DNA from 3 places in the Pantoea deleyi genome. Region 3 is predicted to be linked to each of the others. Evidence: predicted binding sites of a transcription regulator. Region 3 holds the regulator's gene; each other region holds the start of a gene.

The links. The regulator LexA, encoded in region 3, represses DNA repair genes until DNA is damaged. The targets are predictions, from matches to a motif close to TNCTGTATGTACATACAGNA.
Region 1: a site for LexA is predicted at 1,913-1,932, ahead of umuD (translesion error-prone DNA polymerase V autoproteolytic subunit). Genes of this name have one in related genera too.
Region 2: a site for LexA is predicted at 2,634-2,653, ahead of sulA (SOS-induced cell division inhibitor SulA). Genes of this name have one in related genera too.

The regions. Positions count from the first base shown of each region.
Region 1 is NZ_CP071405.1:3,576,378-3,580,604, reverse strand. Features, by position in the region: gene J1C59_RS16815 (DUF1281 domain-containing protein) at 1-837, shown strand, start outside; gene J1C59_RS16810 (DNA methyltransferase family protein) at 970-1,665, shown strand; gene umuD (translesion error-prone DNA polymerase V autoproteolytic subunit) at 1,952-2,377, shown strand; partial or broken gene J1C59_RS21840 (Y-family DNA polymerase) at 2,377-2,478, shown strand; gene J1C59_RS16800 (hypothetical protein) at 3,039-3,710, shown strand; gene J1C59_RS16795 (helix-turn-helix domain-containing protein) at 3,707-4,227, shown strand, end outside.
Region 2 is NZ_CP071405.1:2,580,273-2,584,499, forward strand. Features, by position in the region: gene yccS (YccS family putative transporter) at 1-1,881, shown strand, start outside; gene J1C59_RS12240 (TfoX/Sxy family DNA transformation protein) at 1,833-2,462, opposite strand; gene sulA (SOS-induced cell division inhibitor SulA) at 2,673-3,164, shown strand; gene ompA (porin OmpA) at 3,515-4,227, shown strand, end outside.
Region 3 is NZ_CP071405.1:3,747,945-3,752,171, reverse strand. Features, by position in the region: gene plsB (glycerol-3-phosphate 1-O-acyltransferase PlsB) at 1-1,830, opposite strand, end outside; gene J1C59_RS17635 (diacylglycerol kinase) at 1,959-2,327, shown strand; gene lexA (transcriptional repressor LexA) at 2,433-3,047, shown strand; gene dinF (MATE family efflux transporter DinF) at 3,148-4,227, shown strand, end outside.

The DNA.
Region 1 (4,227 bases), 170 kb from region 3:
CGGCAGGCCATAAAGCTGTTTCTCGCCGGCTGTGCCGGCATACTCAAACCCGTTAAGGCAACGGAATACCGTGCTTATCCGGAGCTGGTTTCATCAGGCACGGGAGGCAGCACATCACCGAACCAGGCATTTCAGCATTTCCTGGAGCTGCTTGAGAAGGACGCCTGGCTTGACGGCGCAACCCTCTCGCGAATGGACAGAATCTGGGTCCAGTCGGGCATCGGTGACATCAAATGGGAGGCAATCCCGTTTGCTGCACGCCAGACCATCACCCGGCTTATGGCTGTCCATTACGCCGACTGGTTTGGCGTCGCCTCAACGGGCGGTCAGTTTGACCCGCAGGAGCGCTGGGAGTGGCTCAGTATAATGCCGGACACCACCTGTCCGTGCGACATGCTGATGGTGATGCCGTCACGTCTGGCCACCGAGATTAACGGGGAAAGTGGCCTTTTCTGTGGTCTTAACACCACGTCAGAACTCTATATCCAGCTTTACGGGACGGAGTTTCCTGCGGGGCATCGGTCGGAGTGTAGCCGTGACGATATCGGTTCGCTGAAGCTGACGTTCTCCTCTCCCTGGTATCCGCCGTCGGCGGAAATCATGGGGCAGATGTCGCAGAAGTTTGACTGTGAAATCCGTCACTACTGGATCTCTCCGGATGCCGGCACGTCGGGTTATCACTGTTTTGACAGCGGTGACCACGTCGACAGCGGCCCTTATCCGGAGGAGGACGTGCAGTATCAGGTGAGTGAAGGGGCAAGGCTGTATCAGTTCAGTGCTGAAGCAGCTGCGCCAGCCGCCACTGCCGTTGCGCACTACGCCGGCGTTCGTGGTTAACTACCGACAGATCCTAATCACAAGTCTGTCAGACAATGGCCACAGCATCTGCTGTGGCCGCTTTTTTTCACCCGAAGGGGGAATATCGTTTCCCTTACGGGGCGTGTTCCCTTTTTTTTCAGGAAAACACGCATGAGCGTCCGCATCGACAACGAGAAAGAATTTATCTCACTCTTTAACTCCATCGCCCGTGGCACCCGGCGTCTCCAGGTGTTTACAGACTTCATCAGCTGCAGCGTGATCGCCATTCAGAATGGCCTGCATTTCTGTGAGAAGCGCGAACAGAAATACATGGCCATCGTGGGCAAATACAAAAAAGAGGACGTTTCATCGATGGCCAGACTGCTGGCATACGTGGTGAACGGACTGGAAGAAAAAACCTGTGACTTTCTCGGGCGCATTTACATGCTGCTTGAACTGGGTGACAAAGACAAAGAACAGTACTTTACCCCGTGGAGCGTGGCGCTGATGATGGCGCAACTGCAACTCGGCAGGCCTGAAGATCTGTTCAGGGACAAGCCGTTTGTCACCTTTGCTGAGCCAGCGTGCGGTGCCGGAGCCATGACGCTCGCATTTGCCTGCGCTCTCCGGCAGGCCGGTTATTCTCCGCACCGGCATATGTGGGTATCAGTTACCGATATCGATCCTCTGGCGGCGGGCATGGCCTATATCCAGCTTTCACTCTGCGGCATACCCGGGGAGGTTGTAATCGGGAATGCCCTGTGTGACGAACGGCGGCGGGTGCTGCTGACGCCGGTGCATTACTGGAACGGATGGTCAGCACGTCTGCGTGCGCACTCTGGCATCAGGGCTGACGCAGCAGCGTGAAGTGACCTGATCCCATTAACGAACACTGAACAGAAGGAAAGACATATTTCTCAACATCTGAGGCCGGGTAACCGGCCTTTTTTTTATCTTTTTTTTCGGGTATTGAAATGCTTGATTACCGGTAAAGGACTAAATATTTCAACGTTGTTAACACATTTGGTCTGGCTGCGGTTACTTTTTTATAATATTCATTGGGTTACACCGGAGATAACTGAGTATGGTTGACTGCCCAGGAATCCCTAGATAATACTGTATGTATAAACAGTAAATTAGGAGGTGCCATGACATGCTCACTTTATACAAATTCCCGCTATCCCCGATCTCGATAGCTGCACCACTTTTCCTCGAAAACTGTCAGGCTGGTTTTCCCAGCCCTGCTCAGGATTATGTTGAACGTGAGTTAGACCTCAACGAATATTGTGTAATGCGCCCTGCAGCGACTTTTTTTGTACGCGCCTCTGGCCAGTCTATGACGGACATTGGCCTTAATAGTGGTGACTTAATGGTGGTAGATAAGGCCGAATCTCCCCGGCACGGCGACATTGTCATTGCTGAGATTGAAGGTGAATTTACCGTAAAACGCCTGCTGCTCCGCCCCAGGCTGACGCTCCAGCCCATGAATCCTTCCTTCTCCCCTATATACCCCGATCCGGAAACGCTCCAGATTTTCGGCGTGGTCACCTCGTTTATTCATAAAACCCGGGGTGAGTGATGTTCGCCATAGTGGACGTCAATAGCTTCTATGCGAGCTGTGAAAAAGTCTTCAGACCTGATTTGCGCAACCAGGCAGTGGTTGTTCTGAGTAATAACGATCTGAGTGATTAGAAACGTTAGTTAGTTTCGTGCTGTTCAATTTAGTCTGTCTAAGGATTTGACAGGTCTGCTATGGGCGTAGGCTGTGTGAAAACGCCATAAGCTTGAGACGTGAACACAAAAGACGCTGACGCCTGCCCTTTTAGGTTAAATCTGCATCATCTTTCAATGCGAATTTTCTAAGAAACCGTCCAAACGCGTGACCTTCTGTCAGCAATAAGAGTTTTCACACAGCCTGAGCGAGGAGCGAAAGTTCATGATAGTTCCAACTACTGATTAATACCTTACAAGCATCTTGATATTTTATTGAGATATGAACAGTTCATTCCCTCAGGGAATGACTGTTTCTCCACTTCTTTAACTATATGGATAAAGGACGCAGTTCTATTCAACTTTAAGAAATGTAGTGGTCTTTTTCTATAGCCTAAAAAGTGAGGAACAACTGGGGATGGGGTGTGAGGAAATAAGTGAGGGTTTGTGATAACTTTTCGGTGGCCACTTCTTGATTTTGTCATAACAATTATGTTGAAATCATGAAGTGAACTAATGGAGACACCCTCATGACCATGCCTTATTGTATCCTGCATACCGAAGCTGATTCAGATGTTGTACTTGATGGACTGGGTTTTTCGGAAAACGATATCCATACCGCTCTGACGTCTGCTTTGTACGAGCGCCGCAAATCTAGCAAGCTTCACCCCGCAGTTGATGCAGGGTTCCGTTTCTGGAGCGAAATGGTTGCCGCGACCCGCCGTGTACTGATTGGAAAGGGTAATGGCTGGTCTCCTGAAGTGGTAAAACGAATGGAAATGGTCGTTAACTCAGCGAAAGGGGTTAACTTGATTATAACCTCGGGTGACAGGCACACCGGACGCCCTGATGGATTACCGAAAACCAAAAATGCCAAAGGTGAAGCAACGCGTTCGATTGTTCATAATAATCCTGGCACAGTCGATATGTTTCAGACGGATGCGTTGTATGCAGGTAAATCTGAAATCACGCCGATAGACAGCACTCGCACTTATATTGTCCTGTATTATTATGATGCGGCTAGCAAAGAGGTTCGCTGCGAAGTGTCCTACCCGGTAGGAATGGTCAATCAGGACGGATTTGCCCGTGTAAGCGCCTGGAGTGAGCGCATTATTTTGAGTCCTCTGCCGTTTGAAGGCACGGATATTTTCCCTGAAGAGGATTTCGATGGTGACATATCAATTTCCGTTGAAAGCAAATGAGTAAACCTGTCGATGATGGCAAACGTCTTTTTAATCCGTCCCGGCTTAAGCTGGCACGGATCAGACGCAAGCTGACCTTGAAAGAACTGGCAGAGAAAATGGGGCTATCCAGCCGTATTGTAATCGAGTACGAAAAAGACTATTGCCTGTATGAACCCACGCCAGAGACGGTCCAGTTATACGCTAGCGCCCTGAAGTATCCAGAGTCCTTTTTCTTCGGGGATGATGTTGAAGCAATCGATCCACTAACGGTTTCATTCCGTTCTTTGCGCTCGACAAAAGCCGCCGACCAGCATGCAGCAATTGGAGCTGGTGCGCTGGGGGTTATGCTGAGCGAATATTTCAGCACCCGCTTCACGCTGCCGCAGCCTGAACTGCCGAATCTCCGTGGAAGTGAACCTGAGGTCGCCGCACAGGCGGTGCGAGAAGCTTGGGGTATTGGTAAGAAGAGTATAACCAACGTTGTTCATCTTCTGGAGAAGCACGGCGTTAAGGTGTTCTGGCTCTCGGAGGAAAC
Region 2 (4,227 bases), 1.2 Mb from region 3:
TGGGGCTTTATTCTGCTGGGTGCGCTGGGTCAGCGCTACGCGACCATCGCCTTCGGTGCGCTGCTGATTGCGGTCTACACTATGCTCGGGATCGGCCTGTTCAGCCAGTGGTATATGCAGCCGATGCTGCTGCTGGTGGGCGCGCTGTGGTACAACCTGCTGACGTTACTGGGGCACCTGATGTTTCCGGTCCGGCCGGTGCAGGAGCAGCTGGCGGGCAGTTTTTCACAGCTGGCCCGTTATCTGGATGCCAAGGCTAACCTGTTCGATCCCGATGCGGGCGACCAGGATGATGCTGCGTTTATTGATGCCGCGATGGTCAACAGCCAGCTGGTGGCCCAGCTTAATCTGACCAAAACCACCCTGCAGAGCCGTCTGCGCGGCGATCGCGGTTCGCGCGGTACCCGGCGCAGCCTGCACTACTACTTTGTCGCGCAGGATATTCACGAGCGGGCCAGCTCTTCTCATCTCCAGTACCATCTGCTGCGCGGCGACTGGCGCTACAATGAAATCCTGTTTCGCTTTCAGCGCCTGCTCAATATGCAGGCTCAGGCCTGCCGCCAGCTGGCGCACTGCATTCTGATGCGCGAACGGTGGGTACACGACAGCCGGTTTGAGCGTGCCTTTGAGCGTCTGCAGAAAGCGATTGAACGTCTGGCACGGCACGAACCCGAAGCGGCCCATACCGGCGCGCTGTTCTGGCTGTTACGCAATCTGCGCGCCATCGATGCCCAGCTGGCGTCGATTGAATCAGAGCAGACGCTGGCCGGTGACGATCCTCAGCACAGCGATAATCTGCTGTCACGAGAGGGACTGAGTGGCTGGAGTGATATCCGGCTGCGCTTCAGTCGCCATCTCTCCCCCGCTTCTGCGCTGTTCCGGCATGCGGTGCGCATGTCGGTGGTGCTCTGCATCGGCTACGGTTTTATTCAGATCACCGGACTGGAGCGGGGCTACTGGATTCTGCTGACCAGCCTGTTTGTCTGCCAGCCCAACTATAACGCCACACAGCGACGGCTGGCCTTGCGTATCGGCGGCACGCTGGCCGGGATTGCGATTGGCCTGCCGGTTTTATGGCTGGTGCCGTCCATTGAAGGTCAGCTGTTCCTGATTGTGATTGCCGGCGTGCTGTTTTTCGCCTTCCGTCAGGTGCAGTATGCCCAGGCCACCCTGTTTATTACCCTGCTGGTTCTGCTCTGCTTTAACCTGCTGGGCGAAGGCTTTGAGGTCGCCCTGCCCCGGGTCGTGGATACGTTACTCGGCTGCGGCCTGGCCTGGCTGGCCGTGGCATTTATCTGGCCGGACTGGCGTTTTCGTCAGTTACCGGCGGTGGCAGAGCGGACGCTGAAGGCCAACTGCCGCTATCTGGATGCGATTATGGAGCAGTATCATCAGGGCAAAGACAACCGGCTGGCCTATCGCATTGCGCGTCGTGACGCCCACAATGCGGATGCCGAACTGGCGTCGGTGGTGTCAAACATGAGCAGCGAGAGTCGCACCAGCCAGAAGCTGCGCGAATCGGCCTTCCAGCTGCTCTGCTCTAACCACTCCTTCCTGAGTTACATCTCGGCGCTGGGCGCGCACCGCGATAAAATTACCGCGCCGGAGCTGCTGGCCCTGCTGGATGATACCGTCTGCTATGTCGAGGATGTGCTTCAGACAGAGGTGGTCAGCGATGAACAGGCTGAATCGATGCGTCATCAGCTGGCTCAGCGAATCAGCCAGCTGGCCGCAGATGCGGATACGCGTGCGCCGCTGGTCCTCCAGCAGCTCGGTCTGCTGGTGGCGCTGATGCCGGAGATCGCCCGCCTGCGCCGCACGCTGATCAGCGATCAGCCTTCACCGCCTCTGGGTTCGGCTTTGGATAGCAGTGTACGCTGAAACCAGGCATTCAGCTCGGCCCGGGTGGCCTGCGGCAGCGCGGCGGCATGGTGGCCGGTAATCGCGCCCTGCAGCGCCAGCAGGGTCTGAAATCCGACATGCTGGTTGATTGCTTTCAGCTTCAGCCAGCAGCGTTTGGCCCCCATCTGATAGAGATGATTCACGCTCAGGACACCCGCCTCGTAAAGCATCATCTCCATACGCACGCTGAGGTTAGGCAGATCTTTCAGTCGCGGCGAGGCGTGCCGATCTTCCAGCTCCAGCTGCGCCGTTTCCAGCGAGGCGGCTGAGAGCGCCAGCAGATGTTCAGCGTCGTGCCATAAGGTTTCATCAACCCGAAAATAGTTGAGGCTGACCAGCTTACCCCGTTTGCGAAAAATCAGAGGCTGAAGCGGTCGCTCTGTAATATATTGCCGCAGCGGTTCGCTGGCGCGCAGATAGAGTTCATCCTTATTGATCAGGGCAAACACTACACTTTCGACGGCCAGCGCATATCCCCCGAACTGGGTGCGGGACTCTATCGGCCCCAGCGGGGCCAGGCACGCTCTGGAGCGCTCTACAACCGGATTTACCTTTTTCATTACACCACCTCCATGTCAGGACTATCTCGTTAATTGCCTTGTGTATCAGGTAATTAGAAGATAGGAAAAAGCGTCAGTGGGTTCAATGAATAAATAGGGCTTCCACTAATCTTGTGGCGTTTTTGCGAGGCGTTTTCAGAAATTTGGGTTGATCTTTATCCAGGATGACAGTACTGTATATTCATACAGTCCACTGCTGGTGATTAACTTATGCGAACACAACATCCTGATAATGCACGCTATGCTCATCATTACGCGTCCTCATCTCTGCCGGCGTCTCAGCCCGGTGGCATTACTGAGCTACGCTACAGTGAGCAACCCGGAATGATGCAGATGTTACTGTTGCCGCTGTTGCAGCAACTGAGTCAGCAATCGCGCTGGCAGCTATGGTTAACACCGGCACACAAGCTGAATCGCAGCTGGCTGCAGGCGTCGGGGCTGCCTCTCGATAAAAGCATGCATATTGCTGATTCGGAACGTCTGAATGCCGTGGAAGCGATGGTCAAGGCGCTGCGAACCGGAAATTACAGCGTCGTGCTGGCCTGGATCCCTTACGAGCTTGATGAAGATGAGCGGCGTCAACTGGAAAATGCAGCGGCTGAGGGTGAGGCAATGGGTCTGATTTTGCGTGCAAGTGGATCGCCTGAAGCGCCACTCAGACCGCAAAGTGCCATAAAAATTCAGTCGGATTTGTTTCATTAAGTAAAAATCAGAAGTTTCCCAAGCTATTTTTCTTATCTGTCGCCGCTAAACCACTGATTCTGTTAGTTCGAGCATTGACAATGGTTTAGCATGTTTTCAGGGCTTTTTGCCGCGACAATACTGCCAGGCTAATTGTTAGAATTTGTGTATAAATCGCTGTTTTTTTACAGTCGCGCCTCACATCATACTTGTAAGTTTCCAATCTCGTTGTAGACTTTATCTCGCCAGGGTGCTCAATAACCTCCGTTTTTTGCGGTAGAGTCATAAGCGAGCGTTTTGACCCGGCGAAGGATTTAAACCAAGAGCAACCTTTTTGCTCATTGCCTATTTGGATGATAACGAGGCGCAAAATGAAAAAGACAGCTATCGCAATTGCAGTGGCACTGGCTGGCTTCGCTACCGTAGCGCAGGCCGCCCCTAAAGATGACACCTGGTACACCGGTGCTAAACTGGGCTGGTCTCAGTATCACGACACTGGCTACTACGGTAATGGTTACGAAAACAACAACGGTCCAACTCATGAAAGCCAGCTGGGCGCAGGTGCGTTCGTTGGTTATCAGGCGAACCCATACCTGGGCTTCGAAATGGGCTATGACTGGCTGGGCCGCATGCCTAACAAAGGTACTGTGACCAACGGCGCGTTCAAAGCACAGGGCATCCAGCTGGCTGCTAAACTGAGCTACCCAATTTATGACGATCTGGACGTTTACACCCGTCTGGGCGGCATGGTATGGCGTGCAGATTCAACGCAGACTAACCCAACTACTGGCCGTATCAGCGACCACGACACCGGCGTTTCTCCGCTGGCAGCTGTTGGTGTTGAATATGCGCTGACCAAAAACTGGGCTACCCGTCTGGACTACCAGTGGGTTAACAACATCGGTGATGCACAGACCGTGGGCGCACGTCCAGACAACGGCATGCTGAGCGTAGGCGTTTCATACCGCTTCGGTCAGGATGACGTCGCTGCTCCGGCTCCAGCGCCGGCTCCAGCACCAGCTCCAGTTGTTGAAACCAAGCGTTTCACTCTGAAGTCTGACGTTCTGTTCACCTTCAACAAATC
Region 3 (4,227 bases):
ATAGTAGGTCATCAGCACCGCCTGCTCGCGCGGCAGAATGATGATGTCGCCAATGCTGTCCTTTTCACTCTCGAACTTGTTCATGCCCATAGCGTGATCCAGCAGCGCTTCCGCCGTGAGATCGGGCACCGTCGCGTTGGGTGAGTAAGGCACGTTGCGCAGAAGCTGGGTGTAGCACGCCAGCTGTTCAATCAGCTGTTCACGGGTGAGTGAGCGCTGACGTGACGCCAGCAGCGCCGTGACGCAGAGGTTCATGGCATTGGCTGCGCCCGCTTCATTGATTCGCACCATCAGGCTGGCGGCGATATCGTTGACGGTCGGCGTTAACCAGCTCGGGCGCTGCGGCTCGATCGGATCGATGGCATCGCGCCATTCCGGCACGCGCTTGTTGAGATAGTTAACCAGCGGCATCGGCTCGCCAAAGTTAACGTAGCCCTGGCCGAGATTACGCAGCTTGCGTAAGCCACGCACCATCTGCATAAAGCCTTCTTTCTCTTTCGCCGCGCCGCGCAGCTCTTTGGCGTAAGTGCCCACTTCCATCACATGCTCATAGCCGATATAGATCGGCACCAGCGTGATCGGACGATTTCCGCCGCGCAGCATCGCCTGCAGCGTCATCGCCAGGGTGCCGGTTTTCGGGTCCAGCAGGCGACCGGTGCGTGAACGGCCCCCTTCGACAAAGTACTCAACCGAATAGCCGCGGGTAAACAGCTCGCCCAGGTATTCGCGGAACACCGTGGCGTAGAGCTTGTTACCTTTAAAGGTACGACGGATAAAGAATGCGCCCAGACGACGGAAAATCGGGCCTGCCGGCCAGAAGTTAAGGTTGATCCCGGCGGCGATATGCGGCGGCACCAGCCCCTGATGGTAGAGCACATAGGAGAGCAGCAGATAATCCATGTGGCTGCGATGGCAGGGCACATAGACGATCTCATGGCCATCCTGCGCCAGCTGACGCACTTTTTCGCCGCCGTTGACGTTGATGCCCTGATAGAGGCGGCTCCAGAGCCAGCCCATCACCCGGTCAGTCACACGAATCGCTTCGTAGGAGAAGTTGGCCGCAATTTCTTCCATCATCTCGATGGCATTCTGCTGCGCTTTCTCGTGGGAGATTTTTTTGCTGCGCGCTTCATCTTCGACGGCTTTCTCAATCGCTTTGGATTGCAGCAGACGATTAAAGAGATCCTGACGCGCCGGTAAGCGCGGGCCAATCGCGGCCAGCCGCTGACGGGCAAAATGAATACGGGCCACGCGGGCCAGCTTCTGGGCGATCGACTTGTCCGTTCCGTGTTCGGTGGCCATGCGGCGCAGCGAAACGGTCGGCGAGAAGCGGACAAAACTGTCGCGCCCGTGCCAGATGACGGCAAAGAATTTCTGTACCCCGTTCAGGACGCGCAGATGTGGCGTTGCCTCACCCTGAACTTCACGTCCCGGTGCGCGGCCAAACATCACGGTGACCGGCAGCATCTGAATATCCAGCGTGGGATTGTTTCGATGCAGGTCGAGGTAGTCGTGAAAGATTTTCACGGATTCGACGCTGGGCACAAAATAGGGGAAAACGCGCGGGCCGTCGTGAATAAAGACGTGACGCGGCAGCAGCGCGCCGTCAATCTCCAGCGGAGAGAGCGGATCGGGCAGATGATGTCGCAGACACTGGGCGCGCAAAGTCAGTAAGTCAGCCTTCGAATCGTAAGGCAAAACATACATAATAGGTCGGGTCGGGTCCAGACCATGTTCTGAAACGGGATCGGCCGGAATGGCCTTACTTTTTACCAAAAACGACAGTGGTAAATTAAGCAGTTTGTAATAAAGTTTACGCCAACCTGACATAGACAACATGAAGCCTCTTGTTAGCAAAGCGCCGCAAGCATACCAGAAAGTGCAGCGAAGATCTGTGGTGGTGCCAATTGCACGCAGCCCAGACATTGACGTCAATACGATGAAAGGGTTCCCCCATCATGGCAAATAATGCCACCGGACTTATCAGAATAGTTAAAGCCGCAGGTTACTCATGGCAGGGGCTGCGTGCCGCCTGGCAGCATGAAGCGGCATTTCGTCAGGAAGCGCTGGCCGCGCTGGCCGCCATCGTCATCGCCTGCTGGCTGGACGTGGATGTGGTCTCCCGCATCCTGATGATTGGTGTCGTAGTGCTGGTCGTCATTGTCGAAATCCTTAACAGTGCCATTGAAGCGGTGGTCGATCGCATCGGTCAGGAGCATCATCCGCTGGCCGGTCGGGCGAAAGATATGGGATCGGCCGCGGTGCTGATCAGCATTCTACTGGCTCTGTTTGTCTGGATCGCGCTGCTCTGGACACATTTGCGATAAGCGTTCCATATCGCGTCGGAAGCCGCGTTTTGCGGGACAATCGGTTTCCATTTCGCCAATACCTGTATATACTCACAGCGACTGTATAAACAACCAGGGGGCGGGATGAAAGCATTAACCAGCAGGCAGCAGCAGGTCTATGACCTGATTCGCGACCATATTACTTCAACGGGCATGCCGCCTACGCGTGCCGAGATTGCCGCGCAGCTGGGATTCCGTTCGCCGAATGCGGCAGAAGAGCACCTGAAAGCGCTGGCGCGTAAAGGCGTCATCGAGATCGTGTCCGGTGCCTCGCGCGGCATCCGTCTGTTGATGGAAGAAGAAGCCTCAGAAGGCTTACCGCTGATTGGCCGGGTTGCTGCCGGTGAGCCCATCATGGCGCAGGAACATATTGAAACCCACTACAAGGTGGATCCGGGCCTGTTTAAGCCGTCGGCTGACTTCCTGCTGCGCGTCAGCGGAATGTCGATGAAAGACATCGGGATTATGGATGGCGATCTGCTCGCGGTGCATAAAACCCAGGATGTGCGTAATGGTCAGGTCGTCGTGGCGCGCATCGATGATGAAGTCACGGTGAAGCGCTGGAAAAAGCAGGGGGCTATCGTCCATCTGCTGCCTGAGAACAGCGAATTTGACCCGATCGTGGTTGATACCCGTGCTCAGTCGCTGACCATTGAAGGTCTGGCGGTGGGCGTGGTTCGCAACGGCGAGTGGCTCTGATTTCTCTGCCTGCGTGCATTCGCCCTCTCTGATGCTATTCTGTCTGCCCTAATTTTGTCGCGGCCCTCTTTGCGCAGCGACACTGAGCACGGAACGGCGAATGCGCGTTATCACGGCAACCGATAAAAATCTCTGGCGGCTCGCGCTGCCGATGATCCTTTCAAATATCACCGTGCCCTTACTGGGCGTGGTCGATACCGCAGTTATTGGTCATCTCGACAGCCCTGTCTATCTTGGCGGCGTCGCGGTCGGAACCACCGTCACCAGTTTCCTCTTTATGCTGCTGCTTTTTCTGCGGATGAGCACCACCGGTCTCACGGCGCAGGCGCTGGGTGCGGGCGACAAAACGGCGCTGGCGCGGGCGCTGGTTCAGCCGCTGATGATTGCGCTGCTGGCTGGCGTGCTGTTTATCGCCTTACGCTATCCGATTATCCGGCTGGCGACGCAGCTGGTCGGCGGCAGTCCCGAGGTCCTGGCACAGGCGGCGCGATTTATTCAGATCCGCTGGCTCAGCGCGCCGGCCACCCTCGCAAATCTGGTCATTCTGGGCTGGCTGCTGGGCGTGCAGTATGCGCGCGCGCCGGTGATCCTGCTGGTGGCAGGGAATCTGGTGAACATCGTGCTCGATCTCTGGCTGGTCATGGGGCTGCACTGGGGTGTCGCAGGTGCGGCCACCGCCACGGCGCTGGCCGAATACATCACGCTGGGCGTCGGCAGCATCATGGTCTGGCGGGTGCTGAAACTGCACGGCATCACGCCAGCCCTGCTGAAACAGAGCTGGCGCGGCGACAGTGCCCGGCTGCTGCGCCTCAACCGGGATATCATGCTGCGCTCCCTGATGCTGCAGCTCTGTTTCGCGTCGCTGACCGTGCTCGGCGCACGGCTCGGCCCCGATGTGGTCGCGGTTAACGCCGTGTTACTGATGTTCATTACCTTCACCGCCTACGCACTGGATGGCTTCGCCTATGCGGTAGAGGCGTTTGCCGGTGAGGCGCATGGGGCAAAAGATGGCAGTAAACTGCTGCGTGTCTGGCACGCCGCCTGTCGTCAGGCGGTGGCCGTCGCGCTGTTCTTCTCGCTGGTCTATGCGATCGCTGGCCCGCAGATCGTGACGCTGCTGACCTCGCTGACGTCGCTGCAACAGACCGCCGATCGCTACCTGGTCTGGCAGGTCATACTG